3 regions of the Streptomyces sp. NPDC002156 genome follow, and region 1 is predicted to be linked to each of the others. Evidence: riboswitches for the same ligand, from Rfam matches in the RefSeq annotation. Region 1 holds a riboswitch; each other region holds the start of a gene.
The links. Region 1 has a riboswitch for cobalamin ahead of ACWCRB_RS19700 (CbtB domain-containing protein). Riboswitches for the same ligand answer to the same signal wherever they lie in the genome.

Region 1 (4,891 bases):
CACGGCCGCCGAGAACGTGGGCGTGCCGCTGCGCTTGCGAAGGGCGGACCCGCGCGAGCGGCGGGAGCGCGTCGAACTGCTGCTGTCGCTCGTGGGGCTCGCGGACCATGCCGCGCAGCGCCGGAGCGAGCTGTCGGGCGGGCAGCGCCAGCGCGTCGCCGTCGCCCGCGCCCTGGCCCCGCCCCGCACCCACCCGCCGCGAGATCGACCAGTTCTTCCGCACCATGTACGGCCTGTGACCGGCCTCCGGCAACGGCTGCTCAGTACATGGTGTTGTCGTTGATCGACGTCTCCGGGATGTCCTGGATGACGTCCCAGTGCTCGACGATCCGGCCCTTATCGAACCGGAAGATGTCCATGAGCGCGGCGCCGCGGTCGGTCGCGTCGTACGTCCTCTTGTAGTGCACCGCCACCAGGTTCTTCTCGCCGCCGTCAGCGGCGCACCCTGGGCATCCCCAGCCCGATCCACGAGATGATCTCCCGCTGGATCTCGTTGTTGCCGCCCCCGAAGGTGAAGATCACCGCCGAGCGGTAGCCGCGTTCCAGTTCGCCGTGGAGGATCTCGCCGGCCGAGCCCTCCTTCAGCGCGCCCGGGGCGGCGACGATCTCCAGGAGCCAGGCGTAGGCCTCGCGGCGGGCCTCGGAGCCGTACACCTTGACCGCGGAGGCGTCCTGCGGGGTGAGGGTGCCTTCCTGGACGGCGTTCACCATCTGCCAGTTGAGGAGTTTCATCGCGTCGAGCCTGGTGTGGGTCTGGGCGAGGCGGCGGCGCACCCAGGGCAGGTCGATGACTCGGCGGCCGTCGGCGAGTTTCGTCTCCATCGCCCAGCGCTGTACGTCGTGCAGCGAGCGGATGGCCATGGTGCCGTGTGCGGCGAGGGTGACGCGTTCGTGGTTGAGCTGGTTGGTGATCAGCCGCCAGCCCTGGTTCTCCTCGCCGACGCGGTGGGCGACGGGGACGCGGACGTTCTCGTAGTAGCTGGCGGTGGTGTCGTGCGAGGCGAGGGTGCGGATGAGGGTGCAGGAGTAGCCGGGGTCGGTGGTCGGCATCAGGAGCATGGTGATGCCCTTGTGCGGCGGGGCGTCCGGGTCCGTACGGACGGCGAGCCACACCCAGTCCGCCGTGTCGCCGTTCGTCGTCCAGATCTTCTGGCCGTTGACGACGTACTCGTCGCCGTCCCGTACCGCGCGCGTCTTCAGGGCGGCCAGGTCGGTGCCCGCCTCCGGCTCGCTGTAGCCGATCGCGAAGTCGATCTCACCGGCCAGGATCTTCGGCAGGAAGTACGTCTTCTGCTCGTCACTGCCGTACCGCATGATCGTCGGTCCGACGGTGTTGAGCGCCATGAGCGGCAGCGGTACGCCCGCCTGGGCGGCCTCGTCGAAGAAGATGAACTGTTCCATCGGGGTCAGCCCGCGTCCCCCGTACTCCTGCGGCCAGCCGACGCCGAGCCAGCGGTCGGCGCCGAGGCGGCGGATGGTGTCGCGGTAGAAGCGCTTCTGGGCGGCCGGGTCGCCGAACCGCGAGTAGGCGCGGTCCGGCACCAACTCGGCGAAGTAGGCACGGAGTTCGGTGCGCAGTCGCTGCTGCTCGGGCGTGTATTCGAGATGCACGGCGCCTCCTGCTGGCTCCCCTGGGCCGGACCTGTCGGCGCACACGGTAGAACGTGTTCCAGAAATTGGGAATGGCGGTGCGCGTACGGGTGGGTGCACACATGCCTGAGGGGGTCCCGGACGTCCGGGACCCCCTCACGGCTGGAGCCGCGAACTGCTCAGTGCGCCACAGGAGTTGCCTGCGACTCAGCGCCGCTCGCGCCGACGGCCGCCGTCGCCCTCGGCACCAGCAGCCGTTCCGCCAGCAGGCCGAAGACCAGGCCGAACGCGGTCCACATGGTCGTCTGGATGGCGAGGGTCGCCACGCGGTACTGCCACAGCAGGCTCGCGGAGAAGCCTTCCGGGACCTCGTTGGTGAACGACGGGAGGAACGCGTACGCGAGTCCGACGGCCAGGACGAAGAAGGCGCCCGCGGCGAGGGTCGCGTTCCAGTTGCCCAGGCTCGGCGCGAGCCGCTTGCCCAGGATCACCGCGCCGACGGCCAGCAGCACGCTCAGCGCGACCATCAGGAAGAACAGCGCGGTGCGCTGGTTGAGGGTGTTCTCGTCGCCGACGGCGGGCGGGTTGGCGGGGTACTTGAGGAACGGCACGACGTACACGGCGAGCAGCCCGGCCCCCGCGAGGAGCAGCGCGGTCGCGCGCGGCCCGAAGCGGCCGACCCGGCCGAGCGCGAAGCAGTACGCGAGGGCGGCGATCCCGCCGAACGCGACGCCGTAGACGAGGACACCGGTGCCCAGGCCCGCGGTGGACTGCAGGGCGCGGGAGACGAGTTCCTCGCCGCCGTGCTCGTGCGCGGCATGCGCCTCCTCGAAGGCGATGGCGTCGTCGACGAGCGGCTCGGCCAGGAGGTAGGCGACGACCCAGGCGAGCGCGCCCGCGACAAGGCCCGCGAGCATGCCGCGGACCAGGAGGTTTCTGACAGTGGTGGAGTTCATCGGCTCGTACGTTTCCCTGTCGTCGTCAGTGGCAGGGGAAGCCGAGGAGGTGACGGGCGTCGTGCACCCATTCGTGCACGCCCTCGCCGGACACCAGGGAGGTGGCGCCCTGTTCGGCGCCGACGAAGTAGAGCAGTACCAGCATCAGTACGCCGAAGAAGACCGCCCAGGGGGCGATCGCCCCGATCGGCAGCTTCGCGGGTACGGCGGTGGGGGCAGCGGTCGGCTGAACGGCGGACTGTGCCATGACAGGACCTCCTGGGGGAACTCGCGTCCCGTATCGGTGGTGCGGAGGACGACAGCCACGGGTCTGACTTGCCCCCGGACCGCACCGGGCAGGGTGCGTACGGGGCTTACAGTGGCGCGACCGTGCCGGATTCCCACCGGCTTCCGTCGAACTGTCGTCAATATCGACGAGAACGTACCGCGAAGCGGGGATCCGGCCAAGGGCGCATGGGACGGCGTACGGCGCTCCGGTGCGCCGTACGCTGCCTCAAATTCCGTACATGACAACGACATTGGGGCGGGAATGAGCAGCGCGGGAGCGATTGGATGACGAGCCGAGTGATGTTGATCTCACCGGCGATCAGCGCGGCCCTGCGGGAGGCCCGGTTCGACGACGACTGTTCCCTGGACGAGTCGGGCCTGCGGCTCGCCCGGGCGGCGGCGGGGACGCTGCCGCCGGTCTCCCGGGTCTGGGTCTCCCCCACCGCGCGCTGCCGGGAGACGGCTCGGGCACTGGGCCTCGACTCCGTGTCCGTCCCCGGCCCGGCCGGCCTGGACGCGGGACGCTGGCGCGGTGCGACCCTCACCGAGGTGACGGAGAAGGAACCCGAGGCGCTGGCCCAGTGGCTGACGGACCCCCAGTCGGCCCCGCACGGCGGCGAGTCGGTCCACGCGCTGTGCGACCGGGTCGCACGCTGGCTGGACGACACGGCGGCCCAGGTCGCGGGCCGCTCCGTCGCGGTCGTCGAGCCGGAGGTCGTACGGGCGGTGACGGTACGGGTGCTGGGGGCGCCCGGGTCGGCGTTCTGGCGGATCGACGTTCCGCCGTTGACGGCAACGGAGTTGAGTGGTCGGGCGGGGCGCTGGAACGTACGGGTGGGGTGGCGGCTCGGGGCGCCGCACGGGGAGTACGAGGAGTAGCGGGAGTGCCGGACGAGGGCTCTCTCAGGCGCCACCGTCGCGCACGGCCCCCGGCGTCCCCAGCGTCCGGATGAAGTCCGCGCACGCCTGTGCGCACTCGCGGCATGCCTTCGACGCGTCCTCGGCTCCGAGGTGGTCGTCGAGGATCTGGGCGGTCTCCAGGCAGACCGTGCGGCACCAATCCAGTTGGACGCGGAGCGCGGCCTCGTCCTGGGGTGCCTGTTCGGAGAGCAGGCGGCAGGTCGCGTCGCACACTTCAGCGCACAGGATGCCCTTGCGGCGTGCGAGGGCGTCGTCGGCGGATCCGTCCGGGTCGACGTAGCTCGCGCGCAGTGCGGCCGCCCGTGCGCACTCGGTGCATGCCTGGGCGCAGACGAACCGGTCCTCCAGGAACCGGAAGAGTTCCTCTTGCGAAGGCGAAGACGTATGCGTAGTCGTAGGGGTCACTTCGATCGGGTTGCCGCAACCGGCCCCGACAAACCCGGCCATGCCCTTCCGGGTCAGGTGTCGTAGTCGACGGTCAGGGTCTCCGAGACGGGGAACGACTGGCAGGTCAGGACGTAGCCCGCGGCGACCTCGGCGGGTTCCAGGGCATAGTTGCGGCGCATGTCCGCCTCGCCCGAGGTGACCAGGGCCCGGCAGGTGCCGCAGACGCCGCCCTTGCAGGCGAACGGCAGGTCGGGGCGGGTGCGGGCGGCCCCGTCCAGGACGGTCGTCTCCCGGGACAGCGCGGTCGTCGTGGAGCGGCCGTCGAGGGTGATCGTGACCCGGCTCACCGGACCCTCCACCGCAGCGTCCGTGTGCTGGACCTCGTGGAGCGGCTGATCGTCGGCGTAGAAGAGCTCCTGGTGGACGCGGCCCGCGGGCACGCCCAACTCGGCCAGCAGTTGCTGGGCGTCGCGGACCATGCCGTGCGGTCCGCACAGCCACCAGTGGTCGGTGCCGGGCACGTCGACAAGGCCGGAGAGCAGCGCGGTGAGCCGTTCGGCGTCCAGGCGGCCGGAGAACAGCTCGGCCTCGCGCGGTTCGCGCGACAGTACGTGCCCCAGCTGGAAGCGCGTACGGTACAGGTCCTTCAGGTCCGCGAGTTCGTCGGCGAACATCACGGTGTCCGTACGCCGGTTGCCGTACAGGAGGGTGACCTGTGAGCGGTCGTCGGCGGCCAGGATCGACTCGGCGATCGACATCATCGGGGTGAT
Region 2 (4,891 bases), on a different contig from region 1:
CACCGACCCGTACGGAGACATTGCCGGAGGTGCCGACGACCAGTCCGTCGGCCACCGTGCGGCGGGCTGTCGCGACGAGCGCGGCCCAGGCGCGCGCCGTCTCGTCGGGCACGGCACGCCCCTCCGCCGTACCCGCCTCCTGTGCACTGCCCCGCACGTCACGCCCGTCCCGTCGCTGATCGGCCATGCCGTGATCCTGCCAGGCACGGTCCCGGGCCGCCGCCGGGCGAGGGCACTCTAGGCCCGAACTCCGTTGATCGTAAGGGCGCATATGCGCACGCATCGGCGCGTGGGCGCGCTTTGGCCGGAGAGCGATGGCGATTTGTCGATCTTCCAGTAGCCTCTGGGAGATTTTTCCGTACGCAGCCATTCCGGGGGGACACATGGCCCGCGATCCCAAGCCGTTCCAGCCTGTCCGTCGCACACCATTACGCCGCCGCTCGCGCGCACTCGCGGCCACCGCGGCGGCGCTCGCCATCGGGGGGACCGTCCTGACGGAGGTTCCGGTCTCGGCGGCCGCGAAGCCCAAGGGGCACGACGTCTCGTCGCACCAGAAGAACGTCAACTGGCAGTCCGCGAAGGCGAAGGGCGCCACCTTCGTGTACGTCAAGGCGACCGAGTCCCACACGTACCGCAATCCGTACTTCAGCCAGCAGTACAACGGCTCACGGACCGCAGGCCTGATCCGCGGCGCCTACCACTTCGCCCTGCCGGACAAGTCGTCCGGCATCACCCAGGCCCGGCACTTCATCCGCAACGGCGGGGCCTGGCGCGCGGACGGCTGGACACTGCCGCCCGCGCTCGACATCGAGTACAACCCGTACGGCAAGAAGAAGTGCTACGGCCTGAGCAAGGCGAAGATGGCGAGCTGGATCACGGCCTTCAGCAACGAGGTCAACCGGCTCACCGGCCGCCGTCCGGTGATCTACACGACCGCCCACTGGTGGAACAACTGCACGAACAGCAGCCCTGTCTTCACCTCGAAGCACGCCCTGTGGCTGGCCCGCTACAACGCGGCCGACGCCGGGGCGCTGCCGTCCGGCGGCTGGAAGCTCTGGACGTTCTGGCAGTACGACAACAGCGGCACACTGCCGGGTGACCAGAATCTCTTCAACGGGACGCCGGCTCAGCTCAAGCGGTTCGCGAAGGGGGCGTGAGAAGACACCACGCCTCAAGCCACTCCCCATACCCCTTCAGTTCATCTTCCGTTTACCCAGGTTGCTTACGGTCCACCAGCCACTGTCGTCCCAAAGAAATCTGGGTAAATGGAAAGCTTCTCGCTGATCCTCGCGATCGTGGTCGTCACCGCGCTCGCGTTCGATTTCACGAACGGTTTCCACGACACCGCCAACGCGATGGCCACCACCATCTCGACCGGCGCGCTCAGACCCAAGGTCGCGGTGGCCATGTCGGCCGTCCTCAACCTCGTGGGCGCCTTCCTCTCGGTGGAGGTCGCCAACACGATTTCCAAGGGCCTGGTCGACGAGAGCGGTATCCGTCCCGAGGTGATCTTCGCCGCGCTGGTCGGCGCGATCCTCTGGAACCTGCTGACCTGGCTGGTGGGCCTGCCCTCCAGTTCCTCGCACGCCCTGATGGGCGGCCTGATCGGCGCGACCATCGCCTCGGCGGGCGCGGGCGCGGTCCACGGCGACGTCCTGGTGACGAAGGTGCTGATCCCGGCGATCGCCGCCCCCATCGTGGCGGGCATCGCGGCCATGCTGGCAACCAGGCTGTCGTACCGGCTCAGCGCGAGCCACGCCGAGGGCAAGGCGGCGGAGAAGGGCTTCCGGGTCGGCCAGATCGCCTCCGCGGGCCTGGTGTCGCTGGCCCACGGCACGAACGACGCGCAGAAGACGATGGGCATCATCACCCTCGCCCTGGTCGCCGGCGGCGCCGTCGCCCCCGACTCCGACCCGCCGGTGTGGGTCATCCTCTCCGCGGGCCTGGCCATCGCGCTCGGCACGTACCTCGGCGGCTGGCGCATCATCCGCACGATGGGCAAGGGCCTGACCGACCTCCAGCCCCAGCAGGGCTTCGCCGCCCAGACCAGCGCGGCGACGGTCATCCTGGCCTCCTCCCACCTCGGCTTCTCCCTCTCCACCACCCACTCGGTGTCGGGCTCGGTGATGGGCGCGGGCCTCGGCCGCAAGGGCGGCGTGGTCCGCTGGTCGACGGCGACCCGCATGTTCGTGGCATGGGGACTGACGCTGCCCGCAGCGGCACTGGTCGGTGCGGTGGCGGAGTGGGTGACCGGGTTCGGGGACTGGGGTACGGCGCTGGTGGCCGTCTTCCTGATCGCTTCGAGCGCGGCGATCTGGGTCGTGTCGCGCCGCGAGGTGATCGACCACACGAACGTCAACGATGCCGAGAGCGAGGAGCCCGCGGGCGTCGTGACCACAGCGATCGCCGCCGTGACCCCTCCCCCGGCGGGCACCATGACCGACGACCTCACGGCCACCATCCCCAGCCCGGCCGAGGCCACGGCGAAGCCGTCGGCAACGGCCCTCTGAGCCCAGCCCCGGTCCGAGCAAGAAGGAAGCAGAAGGAAGCAACATGAAGATCGACTGGGCCGCCCTCGGTTCCGTCTTCGGCGTCAGCCTCGTCATCACCGTGGCCATGGTGGGTGTGTTCACCCTGGGCATCGTCGGGCTCTCGATGCGCGAACGGGCGGCGACACAGGGGGAGTCGGCCGGGCTCGCCGTTACGGGGGCCTACGCATGTTTTGCCGCCTGCGCGTCAGTTGTGGCATACGGGATCTATCTGATCGTGGCCTGAGGGCCGAAAAGCGTGTTCCCGCGCCGCCGTTCCGTTGGCGGTGTGGGGCTCAGCACAGTCCTCCTTTCCAGGTCAACGGCAAGTTGACGGGTGTTCCGGGCCCGTGGTGGACTGCCGGAGCCATGTACGGCGGCAGAAGAGGAAGCCGGTGTGAATCCGGCGCGGTCCCGCCACTGTCACCGGGGTAGGTAACCCCGGGAGCCAGGAACTCTCGCCGTCGGTCTCGTCGAACCAGGGCGTGGACACCCTGAGTGAGGACATATCGCCATGCTCGCCTGCCGTTCGAGGTACAGCACGAGGTCGCTTCCCGACCCCACGGCCGGCTGAGCCGATGCGTGCCGATCGCGTCTTCGCGTACGGCGCCGCCCTCGGACTCCTCGGTGATCTGGTTCTCGGTGATCCGCGCCGAGGGCATCCGGTCGCCGCGTTCGGGCGGGCCGCCGGTGCCGTCGAGCGGGTGTTGTGGCGGGACCATCGGGGGTGGGGGGCGCTGCACACCGCTGTGTGTGTGGGCGGTGCCGTCTCGCTTGCCGCGGTGGCCCGTTCCGTCGTACGTCCGTCCCGTACCGCTTCCGTCGCACTCACCGCCGCCGCCACCTGGGCCGTGGTCGGGGGGACTTCACTCGGCCGGGAGGCTCGGGCCGTCGGGCGGTCACTCGAGGCCGGGGATGTCGACGGGGCCCGGGAGCGGCTGCCCCATCTCTGCGGGCGTGATCCGCAGGCCCTCGACTCCGACGGGATCGCCCGGGCCGTCGTCGAGTCCGTTGCCGAGAACACCTCCGACGCCGTTGTGGGGGCCCTCGTGTGGGGGGCTGTGGGTGGTGTTCCGGGGCTGGTCGGGTTCCGGGCCGTCAACACCCTTGACGCCATGGTGGGGCACAAGTCCGTTCGGTATCGGCGGTACGGGTGGGCCTCCGCCCGGCTCGACGATCTCGCCGGGTGGCCGGGGGCTCGGCTGACCGCCGTACTCGCCGCTGTCGCCGGTGGTGATCCGCGCGGGGCCGTCCGGGCCTGGCGTGCCGATGCCCGCCGCCATCCCAGCCCCAACGCCGGGCCCGTCGAGGCCTCCTTCGCGGGGGCGTTGGGGGTTCGGCTCGGCGGGACGCTGTCCTACGCGGGGCGGGTCGAGCATCGGCCCGTGCTCAACGGGGAGTACGGGCGTGCCGTCGGTGTCCAGGACGTCGAACGGGCCGTACGGCTGTCCCGGCGGGTCACCTGGCTTGCCCTTGGGGTCAGTGTCGCCGTCGCACGGCTCGTAGCGAAGGGGCGTACGTCATGAGTGGCGGAACCGTCGGTGGTGGGCTGCTTGTCGCCGGGACCACCTCCGATGCCGGGAAGAGTGTCGTCACCGCCGGGATCTGTCGGTGGCTCGTGCGGCAGGGGGTGAAAGTCGCGCCCTTCAAGGCTCAGAACATGTCCCTCAACTCCTTTGTCACGCGTGAAGGTGCCGAGATCGGGCGGGCTCAGGCCATGCAGGCGCAGGCCTGCCGCATCGAGCCCACCGCGCTCATGAATCCCGTGCTGCTGAAGCCCGGGAGCGACCAGAGCAGTCAGGTCGTGCTCATGGGGAAGCCCGTGGGTGAGATGAGTGCGCGTGGCTATCACGGAGGGCGGCAGCAGCAGCTTCTCGGGACCGTGCTGGAGTGCCTTGCCGAACTGCGGGGCACGTATGACGCGGTGATCTGTGAGGGGGCCGGGAGTCCGGCTGAGATCAATCTGCGGCGGACCGACATCGTGAATATGGGGATCGCTCGGAATGCCGGGCTCCCTGTGCTTGTCGTCGGCGACATCGACCGTGGCGGTGTCTTCGCCTCCTTCTTCGGGACGGTCGCCCTGCTGTCCCCCGAGGATCAGGCGCTCGTCGCCGGGTTCCTCGTCAACAAGTTCCGCGGGGATGTCTCCCTGCTCGAACCCGGGCTCGACATGCTGCTCGGGCTCACCGGGCGGCCGACGTACGGCGTCCTGCCCTTCCGGCACGGGCTCGGGATCGATGAAGAGGACGGGCTGCGGGTCTCCCTGCGGGGGACCGTGCGGGAGTCCAACGTCTCCCCGCCCGTCGGGGAGGACGTGCTGCGGGTCGCCGTCTGTGCGATCCCGCTGATGTCCAACTTCACGG
Region 3 (4,891 bases), on a different contig from region 1:
CAGGACGGCCACGCACGCGGTGATCGCCGCCTGCGGATCGGCCCCGGCGCCCAGCCAGAACCCGAGCACGGTCGCGGCCAGCGCCAGCACGACGGGCACGAAGACACCGGCCACCGTGTCGGCCAGCCGCTGGGCACGCGCCTTGCCGGCCTGAGCCTCTGTCACCAGCCGGGTGATGCGGGCGAGTTGGGTGTCGGCGCCGACGGCCGTTGCGCGTACGAGCAGCAGCCCGCCCGCGTTGACGGCACCGCCGACCACGGCCGAGCCGGGCCCGACCTCGACCGGTTCGCTCTCCCCCGTGACCAGGGACAGGTCCACGGCCGAACTTCCCTCGGCCACCTCGCCGTCGGTGGCGACCCGCTCCCCCGGCCGCACGACGAAGACCTGACTGACCGTCAACTCCTCGATGGGGACGAGCCGTTCGGAGCCGCCGTCCTCCCGGACCGACACCTCCTTGGCGGCGAGCCTGGCCAGCGACCGCAGTGCCGCCCCGGTCCCGTGCCGGGCCCGCGCCTCCAGGAAGCGGCCCGCGAGCACGAACAGCGGTACGCCGACAGCCGCTTCGAGGTAGATGTGGGCGACGCCGTCGGAGGCGGACGGCAGGAGCGTGAACGGCATCCGCATGCCGGGGGCGCCGGCACCACCGAGGAAGAGCGCGTACGCCGACCAGGCGAAGGACGCCACGACGCCCAGCGAGACCAGGGTGTCCATGGTCGCGGCGGAGTGCCGCAGTCCCCGTACCGCCCGCTCGTGGAAGGGCCAGGCGCCCCACACGGCGACGGGCGCGGCCAGTACGAAGCACAGCCACTGCCAGTTGCTGAACTGGAGCGCGGGCACCATCGACAGGACCAGCACGGGCACCGCGAGCAGGGCCGTCACGGCCAGCCGGTCCCGTTCGCGCGTCGTCTCCTCTGGCTCACCGTCGTCCGTGGCCTGCCGTTTCCTGGGCGGTTCGGGGAGGGCGGCCGTGTAGCCGGCCTTCTCCACGGTCGCGACGAGTTCGTCGGGGCTGACGTCCGCAGGGTGGCTCACCCGGGCCCGCCCGGTGGCGAGATTCACGGTGGCCGTGACGCCGTCCAGCCTGCCGAGCTTCTTCTCGACGCGGGTGACGCAGGCCGCGCAGGTCATGCCGCCGACGGTCAGATCGGTGGTCACCAGGACGGTCGTGGGTTCGGCACCCATCAGTTGCCTCCTCCGCTCATGTCCATGTCGCCCATGTCGTCCAGGTCGTCGATCTCGCCGGTACCGCCGCCGCCCGTGCCTGTGCCGGTGTCATGCATGCCGGGCGCGACGGGTCCGGAGGCGGTCCCGGCGGCGTAGGACACCGTGAAGATCAGGGCCAGCAGCAGGAGGAAGCCGCAGAGTGCGGGCGGGGGCGCCGCTCTCCGCAGGACCGCACCCGCACTGGATAAGGAGGATTGCCGGGACTCGTCCATCAACCGCGTCTCCAAGTCACGTCGTACGACGTCGCTCGGATCGCGCCGTACCGGTTGAGTAGTCGGACCGGATGTGGGCCGGGTTCCGGGGCAGCCGTATGGTGCACGTCACATATGCCGGACGTGATCCACCGCGCCCGGGTGCTGCCCCTTAGGCTGGTCCGTGCAGCTGGTTCGCCCCGTCCGCCAGGCGGGATGCGTCGTAAGAGGGAACCCGGTGGGAATCCGGGACTGCCCCGCAGCGGTGAGCGAGAACGACCGCCGTCATACGCACTGGATCCGGTGAACAGGGTCTGGGAAGCGACGGCCAGTAGGTGTCCTCCGGTCGGAGGGCGTGCTCGCGAGTCCGAAGACCTGCCCGTTGCCCGCGTACGAAGCACTCGTGCGCGGACATCCCGGTGACCTCGTGGGCGGGTCGGCGTACATATCCGGTGGGACGGCCGTCGTGCGTCCGCCCGGTGTGTCGTTCCCTTCGCGCCCTCGTCCCGTCCCGGGATCCCAGGGAGATATCTCGCGAAGGAGATTTCCGTGACAGCGAAGTCCGCAGCCGCGGCAGCACGGTCCACCGTGTACGGCTACCCCCGTCAGGGCCCGAACCGGGAACTGAAGAAGGCCATCGAGGGCTACTGGAAGGGCCGTTCCGGCGCCGACGCCCTCCGCACCACCGCGACCGAGCTGCGCGCCACCAACTGGCGCCGGCTCGCCGACGCCGGCATCGACGAGGTCCCGACCGGCGACTTCTCGTACTACGACCACGTCCTCGACACGACCGTGATGGTCGGCGCGATCCCGGAACGCCACCGCGCGGCCGTCGAGGCCGACGCGCTGGACGGCTACTTCGCGATGGCGCGGGGCACGCAGGACGTGGCGCCGCTGGAGATGACCAAGTGGTTCGACACCAACTACCACTATCTCGTCCCGGAGTTGGGCCCGGGCACGGTCTTCACGACCGACTCGGCCAAGCAGGTCACCGAGCTGGGCGAGGCCCTGGCGCTGGGCCTCGCCGCCCGCCCCGTCCTCGTGGGTCCCGTCACCTATCTGCTGCTGGCCAAGCCCGCGCCCGGTGTCGCCGCCGGCTTCGACCCGCTGACGCTCCTGGACCGGCTGCTGCCGGTGTACGCCGAGGTCCTCGCCGATCTGCGGGCGGCGGGCGCCGAGTGGGTGCAACTCGATGAGCCGGCTCTGGTCCAGGACCGCACTCCGGCCGAGCTGAACGCCGCCGCCCGCGCCTACCGTGACCTCTGTGGGCTCACCGACCGGCCGAAGCTGCTGGTCGCGTCCTACTTCGACCGGCTCGGCGACGCCCTGCCCGTCCTGGCCAAGGCGCCCGTCGACGGACTCGCGCTGGACTTCACCGACGCCGCGGCCGCCAACCTCGACACCCTCGCGGCCGTGGGCGGGCTACCCGGCAAGCGTCTGATCGCCGGGGTCGTCAACGGCCGCAACATCTGGGTCAACGACCTGGAGAAGTCGCTGTCGACGCTGGGCACCCTGCTCGGCCTGGCCGACCGGGTCGACGTGTCGGCGTCCTGCTCCCTCCTCCACGTGCCGCTCGACACGGCCCTGGAGCAGGACATCGATCCGCAGATCCTGCGCTGGCTGGCCTTCGCGCGGCAGAAGACCGCCGAGATCGTCGCCCTCGCCAAGGGCCTCTCCCAGGGCACCGACGCGATCACCGGCGAACTGGCCGCCAACCGCGCTGACTTGGCCGCCCGGGCCACCTCGCCGATCACCCGCGACCCCGCCGTACGGGCCCGTACGGCCGCCGTCACGGACGCCCACGCCCGCCGCTCACAGCCCTACGGCGAGCGTGCCAGGACCCAACGCGCGCACCTGCGCCTGCCGTTGCTGCCGACCACCACCATCGGCTCCTTCCCGCAGACCGGCGAACTGCGCACCGCCCGCGCCGACTTGAGGACGGGCCGGATCGACCAGGCGGCGTACGAGGATCGCATCAGGACGGAGATCGGCGAGGTGATCGCCTTCCAGGAGAAGACCGGCATCGACGTCCTCGTCCACGGCGAACCCGAACGCAACGACATGGTCCAGTACTTCGCCGAGCAACTGACGGGGTACCTCGCGACGCGGCACGGCTGGGTGCAGTCCTACGGCACCCGCTATGTCCGCCCGCCGATCCTGGCCGGCGACATCTCCCGCCCCGAACCGATGACGGTGCGCTGGACGACGTACGCCCAGTCCCTCACCTCACGCCCGGTCAAGGGCATGCTCACCGGGCCGGTCACCATGCTGGCCTGGTCCTTCGTCCGCGACGACCAGCCTCTCGGCGACACCGCCCGCCAGGTCGCCCTCGCCCTGCGTGACGAGGTCAACGACCTTGAGGCAGCCGGGACTTCGGTCATCCAGGTGGATGAGCCCGCCCTGCGCGAGACGCTGCCGCTGCGGGCCGCCGACCATTCCGCCTACCTGGTCTGGGCCACGGAGGCGTTCCGGCTGAGCACCGGCGGTGTCCGGCCGGGCACCCAGATCCACACGCACATGTGCTACGCCGAGTTCGGCGACATCGTCCAGGCGATCGACGACCTGGACGCCGACGTCATCAGCTTGGAAGCCGCCCGCTCCCACATGCAGGTCGCCCGCGAACTCGCCGCCCACGGCTACCCGCGCGAGGCCGGACCCGGCGTCTACGACATCCACTCCCCGCGCGTCCCGAGCACCGAGGAGGCCGCCGACCTGCTCCGCACCGGCCTCAAGGCGATCCCAGCCGAGCGCCTCTGGGTCAACCCCGACTGCGGCCTGAAGACCCGCGGCTGGCCCGAGACCCGCGCGTCGCTGGAACACCTGGTCGCGGCAGCCCGCACGGTCCGTGAGGAACTCTCCGCGCCCTGACGGCAGGCGCCCTAGGCCGGGGAAGGGCTGCGGGCGGGGGAGCATCTCTGTTCCTCCTCCCCTGTGGTCCTCCCCCGGCACCGGCATCGCGGAAGACGGGCCCATCGAGTTCATGCCGCCGCGCAGTGCGGCGGCCGAGGCCAGGCTCTGGACGGCGATCCGGCGCCTGGAGGCCCTGTCGCCCACGTTCGTCGTGATCCGCTTCCGACCGCGTGGCTGCCAGCGGCCCGTCGTAGCGTCCCGGCAGTCACAGCCCGTCCTGCGGAGCGGAAGGTGGTGCCGGGCGCCGGCTCGGCTCGGGTCCGGCGGCACCGGCCGTGGGGGTCTGCCAGGCCTGGAGCAGACGACACAGGCGACGAGCCGGTGTCTCGCTGGGGACGAAGAGTACTGCCGCCACCAACGCGAGTCCGCCTACGGCGAGTGCTCCGGCCGCCCATGCGGTCAGCCCTCCCTGCACCATGGCCGTCACGAACGCGGCCACTGTCCCGAGGACGGCACCCAGTCGCGCCGCCCCGCTCGTCATCGCGGTTCCTGACGTAAGGGGCGGCGCAGCATCATCGACAGTCGGGGCGTGCCCAGCAGGACGCGGAGCGTGAAGCGGGTGCGGG

Region 2: linked by a shared signal. The riboswitch ahead of ACWCRB_RS45290 (cobalamin biosynthesis protein) and the one ahead of ACWCRB_RS19700 (CbtB domain-containing protein) in region 1 are both predicted to bind cobalamin.
Region 3: linked by a shared signal. The riboswitch ahead of metE (5-methyltetrahydropteroyltriglutamate--homocysteine S-methyltransferase) and the one ahead of ACWCRB_RS19700 (CbtB domain-containing protein) in region 1 are both predicted to bind cobalamin.

The regions. Positions count from the first base shown of each region.
Region 1 is NZ_JBSFDA010000044.1:12,245-17,135, forward strand. Features, by position in the region: partial or broken gene ACWCRB_RS19680 (ABC transporter ATP-binding protein) at 1-178, shown strand, start outside; gene ACWCRB_RS19685 (nuclear transport factor 2 family protein) at 261-407, opposite strand; gene ACWCRB_RS19690 (acyl-CoA dehydrogenase family protein) at 433-1,611, opposite strand; gene ACWCRB_RS19695 (CbtA family protein) at 1,770-2,546, opposite strand; gene ACWCRB_RS19700 (CbtB domain-containing protein) at 2,572-2,793, opposite strand; cobalamin riboswitch at 2,831-2,963, opposite strand; gene ACWCRB_RS19705 (histidine phosphatase family protein) at 3,099-3,692, shown strand; gene ACWCRB_RS19710 (ferredoxin) at 3,717-4,139, opposite strand; gene paaE (1,2-phenylacetyl-CoA epoxidase subunit PaaE) at 4,193-4,891, opposite strand, start outside.
Region 2 is NZ_JBSFDA010000229.1:7,820-12,710, reverse strand. Features, by position in the region: gene ACWCRB_RS45310 (class II aldolase/adducin family protein) at 1-187, opposite strand, end outside; gene ACWCRB_RS45305 (lysozyme) at 384-1,157, shown strand; gene ACWCRB_RS45300 (anion permease) at 1,266-2,510, shown strand; gene ACWCRB_RS45295 (hypothetical protein) at 2,554-2,775, shown strand; cobalamin riboswitch at 2,866-3,005, shown strand; gene ACWCRB_RS45290 (cobalamin biosynthesis protein) at 3,107-4,054, shown strand; gene ACWCRB_RS45285 (cobyric acid synthase) at 4,051-4,891, shown strand, end outside.
Region 3 is NZ_JBSFDA010000004.1:25,906-30,796, reverse strand. Features, by position in the region: gene ACWCRB_RS03220 (heavy metal translocating P-type ATPase) at 1-1,182, opposite strand, end outside; gene ACWCRB_RS03215 (hypothetical protein) at 1,182-1,436, opposite strand; cobalamin riboswitch at 1,590-1,812, shown strand; gene metE (5-methyltetrahydropteroyltriglutamate--homocysteine S-methyltransferase) at 1,965-4,283, shown strand; gene ACWCRB_RS03205 (hypothetical protein) at 4,531-4,806, opposite strand; gene ACWCRB_RS03200 (HD domain-containing protein) at 4,803-4,891, opposite strand, start outside.